Regions from separate parts of the Variovorax endophyticus genome, predicted to be linked through region 2. Evidence: riboswitches for the same ligand, from Rfam matches in the RefSeq annotation. Region 2 holds a riboswitch; the other holds the start of a gene.
The links. A riboswitch is a leader RNA that binds a small molecule or an ion and turns the genes downstream of it on or off. The one in region 2 is predicted to bind S-adenosylhomocysteine.
Positions count from the first base shown of each region.

Region 1: linked by a shared signal. The riboswitch ahead of ahcY (adenosylhomocysteinase) and the one ahead of metH (methionine synthase) in region 2 are both predicted to bind S-adenosylhomocysteine.

Region 1 covers NZ_JAHUTH010000013.1:131,600-133,796, reverse strand. Annotated here, with positions in the region: gene KV106_RS18600 (hypothetical protein) at 1-574, opposite strand, end outside; S-adenosyl-L-homocysteine riboswitch at 730-797, shown strand; gene ahcY (adenosylhomocysteinase) at 868-2,197, shown strand, end outside.
Region 2 covers NZ_JAHUTH010000015.1:121,889-124,085, reverse strand. Annotated here, with positions in the region: gene KV106_RS20565 (LysR family transcriptional regulator) at 1-33, opposite strand, end outside; gene KV106_RS20560 (PACE efflux transporter) at 150-587, shown strand; S-adenosyl-L-homocysteine riboswitch at 647-746, shown strand; gene metH (methionine synthase) at 807-2,197, shown strand, end outside.

The DNA of each region.
Region 1 (2,197 bases), on a different contig from region 2:
CCGGCACCAGCAGCGCCTCGGTGCCGGGGCGGAAGGTCACGACCGGCACGTCGCGCGGCACGATCACGGTCTTCTCGCCGCCCTTGTAGGTCAGGCGCAGCTGCTGTCCGCCGCGCACCGAGCGCGGCGCGGCCGCGAGGTCGGCCACGGTCGCGTTGGTCATGGTGCTCCGCGGCTGCAGGTCCCACGGATAGTGGCCCTCGCCGCTGCCGCGCGCGGCCTCGGGGAACACCAGCACCTCGAGCGCCTTCTGGGTGCCGTCGGGCTGCGGCATCGCGGCGGTGCCGACGAAGCTGCCCTTCCTGATGTCGGACAGCTTGATGCGGTAGACCTCCGACAGCGGCATGTCCGCGGGCCGCGCAAGGCTCACGACCTCGCCGTCGCGGTCCTTGACGACGAGCTTCTTCGCGTCGGCGTAGACCAGCGTGCCGCGCACCCGCACCACCGGTTGCGTGGCCGAAGCCTGCTGTGCGAGGGACAGGCCCGGCAAGGTGGCGAGGCCGAGCAGGGCTGCCGTGCAGAGCGCACGGCGCGCGGTGGGGGACGGGGGCGCGGACAGGCGGGATGAGGGCATCGGAGGGCTTTCGCTGAAAAGGAAAAGAAGGCAAGCCGCGTTGTACGCCCCGACTCTGAGCCCTGCATGACGCGGGGTGCCGGCGCCTCCGCGCGTTCCGTGATGTGGGAAGCCCCGGCCGTTGGCGCCCGTGTCCGGCACGTCTACAATCCGCCGCTTCCGAGGAGCGTTGCAGCGCCGCCAGGCGTGAGGCTCGGACCCATCGCAACCACGCTCATCCGCTGTTCTCGCGGTGAGTCTTTTCCCCCGATCGCAGTGGCCTCGTTCAAACACAGTTCTGGAGTTCACTTCACATGAGCGCTGTTCTCAAGCCCACCCCTGTTTCGTCCGCCGACCAGGCGATCGCCGACCTTTCGCTCGCCGCCTGGGGCCGCAAGGAAATCCGCATCGCCGAAACCGAGATGCCCGGTCTGATGGCCATCCGCGAGGAATTCGCCAAGAGCCAGCCGCTCAAGGGCGCGCGCATCACCGGCTCGCTGCACATGACGATCCAGACCGCGGTGCTGATCGAGACGCTGCAGGCCCTCGGCGCGCAGGTGCGCTGGGCCTCGTGCAACATCTTCTCGACGCAGGACCACGCGGCCGCCGCGATCGCCGCGTCGGGCACGCCGGTGTTCGCGATCAAGGGCGAGTCGCTCAAGGATTACTGGGACTACACCCACGCCATCTTCGACTTCGGTCCCAAGGACTCGAAGGGCGAAGGCCCGAACATGATCCTCGACGACGGCGGCGATGCCACGCTGCTGATGCACCTGGGCCAGCGCGCCGAGAAGGACCTGGGCGTGATCGCCAACCCGGGCAGCGAGGAGGAGCGCATTCTCTTCGCCGCGATCAAGGCCAAGCTGGCCGTCGATGCCACCTGGTACACGCGCAAGTCGGCCGAGATCATCGGCGTGACTGAGGAAACCACCACCGGCGTGCACCGCCTCAACGAGATGAGCGCCAAGGGCACGCTGCTGTTCCGCGCCATCAACGTCAACGACTCGGTCACCAAGAGCAAGTTCGACAACCTCTACGGTTGCCGCGAATCGCTGGTCGACGGTATCAAGCGCGCGACCGACGTGATGATCGCCGGCAAGGTGGCCTGCGTGGCCGGCTACGGCGACGTGGGCAAGGGCTCGGCCCAGGCGCTGCGCGCGCTGTCGGCGCAGGTGTGGGTCACCGAGATCGACCCGATCAACGCGCTGCAGGCCGCGATGGAAGGCTACAAGGTCGTGACGATGGAGTACGCGGCCGACAAGGCCGACATCTTCGTGACGACCACCGGCAACAAGGACGTGATCCGCCACGAGCACATGGCCGCCATGAAGGACCAGGCCATCGTCTGCAACATCGGCCACTTCGACAACGAGATCGACGTCGCGTCGATCGAGAAGTACGAATGGGAAGAGATCAAGCCGCAGGTCGACCACGTCACCTTCCCCGACGGCAAGAAGATCATCCTGCTGGCCAAGGGCCGCCTGGTGAACCTGGGCTGCGGCACGGGTCACCCGAGCTTCGTGATGTCCTCGTCGTTCGCGAACCAGACCATCGCGCAGATCGAGCTGTTCACCAAGCCCGACGCCTACCAGGCCGGCAAGGTCTACGTGCTGCCCAAGCACCTCGACGAGAAGGTCGCGCGCC
Region 2 (2,197 bases):
GAAGACCTCGACGCTGTCGCTGGAGAAGCTCATGGCTGTTCTCGGATCGATCTATCAATAAAACTGAAATAAGTTGACTTTTTATATCAGCAGGAGACACATAAAGTCCAGGGATCGCAGTCACACAACAAGCCGAGAGAGAGTCCGTCATGCAGGGAATCCAGCGCCGCATCGTTTACATCACCCTCTACGAAGGGATCGCCATCGTGGCCGCCAGCGCGGGGCTGGCGCTGATGACGGGCGCCGGCCTCGGCCATTCGGGCGTGCTGGCCGTGGCGGCCTCGGTCATCGCGGTGATCTGGAACCTGATCTTCAACAGCCTGTTCGAGCGCTGGGAGGCGCGCCAGGCGGTGCGCGGGCGCAGCCTCAAGCGCCGCATCGCCCATGCCATCGGCTTCGAGGGCGGCCTGATCGGCCTGCTGGTGCCGATGTTCGCCTGGGGCCTGGGCATCTCGCTGTGGCAGGCGCTGGTGATGGACCTGGGGCTGGTGATCTTCTTCCTGGTCTATACCTTCGTCTTCAACTGGGCCTTCGACCGCGTCTTCGGGCTGCCGGCCTCGGCGGCGCCGGTCGCGCAGGCGGCCTGAACCCGCCGCGATAGACCCGCGCGCCGGCCGCGCCACCGGCAGCCGGTAAAATCGCCACCCCTTCCAAGGAGCGTTGCAGCGGCACCCGCCGTCAGGCTTGGAAGGCGCCTTCTCGCAGAACCTGCCCGGAAGGCCCGGTTGCAACGACGCTCACCTGACGTGTCTTCCCCTGCCCAGGTGAGCCCCATGAGCGATGTTCCCGCGCCTTCCGTTCCTCCCATGAAGCTGTCCGGCCTCGAGCCGGTGGCCATCGGCGAGGGATCCCTGTTCGTCAACATCGGCGAGCGCACCAACGTCACCGGCTCCAAGGCCTTCGCGCGCATGATCCTCAACGGCCAGTTCGAGGATGCGCTGGCCGTCGCGCGCCAGCAGGTCGAGAACGGCGCGCAGGTGATCGACATCAACATGGACGAGGCCATGCTCGACAGCAAGGCCGCGATGGTGCGCTTCCTCAACCTGATCGCCAGCGAGCCCGACATCGCGCGCGTGCCGGTGATGGTCGACAGCTCGAAGTGGGAAGTGATCGAGGCCGGCCTGCGCTGCATCCAGGGCAAGGGCATCGTCAACTCGATCTCCATGAAGGAGGGCGTGGACAAGTTCAAGCACGAGGCCCGCCTCGTGAAGCGCTACGGCGCGGCCGCCGTGGTGATGGCCTTCGACGAGAAGGGCCAGGCCGACACCTTCGCGCGCAAGATCGAGATCTGCGAGCGCGCCTACCGCATTCTGGTCGACGAGGTGGGCTTCCCGCCCGAGGACATCATCTTCGACCCGAACATCTTCGCGATCGCCACCGGCATCGAGGAGCACGACAACTACGCGGTCGACTTCATCAACGCGGTGCGCTGGATCAAGCAGAACCTGCCGGGCGCCAAGGTTTCGGGCGGGGTGTCGAACGTGAGCTTCAGCTTTCGCGGCAACGACCCGGTGCGCGAGGCGATCCACACCGTGTTCCTGTACCACGCGATCCAGGCCGGCATGGACATGGGCATCGTCAACGCCGGCATGGTCGGCGTCTACGACGACCTCGAGCCCGAGCTGCGCGAGCGCGTGGAGGACGTGGTGCTCAACCGCCGGCCCGATGCCGGCGAGCGCCTCGTCGAGGTGGCCGAGAGCGCCAAGAGCGGCGCCAAGGACGACAGCAAGAAGCTCGAGTGGCGCGGCACGCCCGAGCAGCCGGTGCACGTCAACCAGCGGCTGTCGCACGCCATGGTGCACGGCATCACCGACTTCATCGTGGAGGACACCGAGGAGGCCTACCGGCAGATCCTCGCCAAGGGCGGCCGTCCGCTGCATGTGATCGAGGGGCCGCTGATGGACGGCATGAACATCGTGGGTGACCTGTTCGGCCAGGGCAAGATGTTCCTGCCGCAGGTGGTGAAGTCGGCGCGCGTGATGAAGTCGGCCGTGGCCCACCTCATCCCCTACATCGAGGAAGAGAAGCGCCAGGACGAGGCCGCGGGCCGCGACGTGCGCACCAAGGGCAAGATCATCATCGCCACCGTGAAGGGCGATGTGCACGACATCGGCAAGAACATCGTCACCGTCGTGCTCCAGTGCAACAACTTCGAAGTGGTGAACATGGGCGTGATGGTCCCGTGCCACGAGATCCT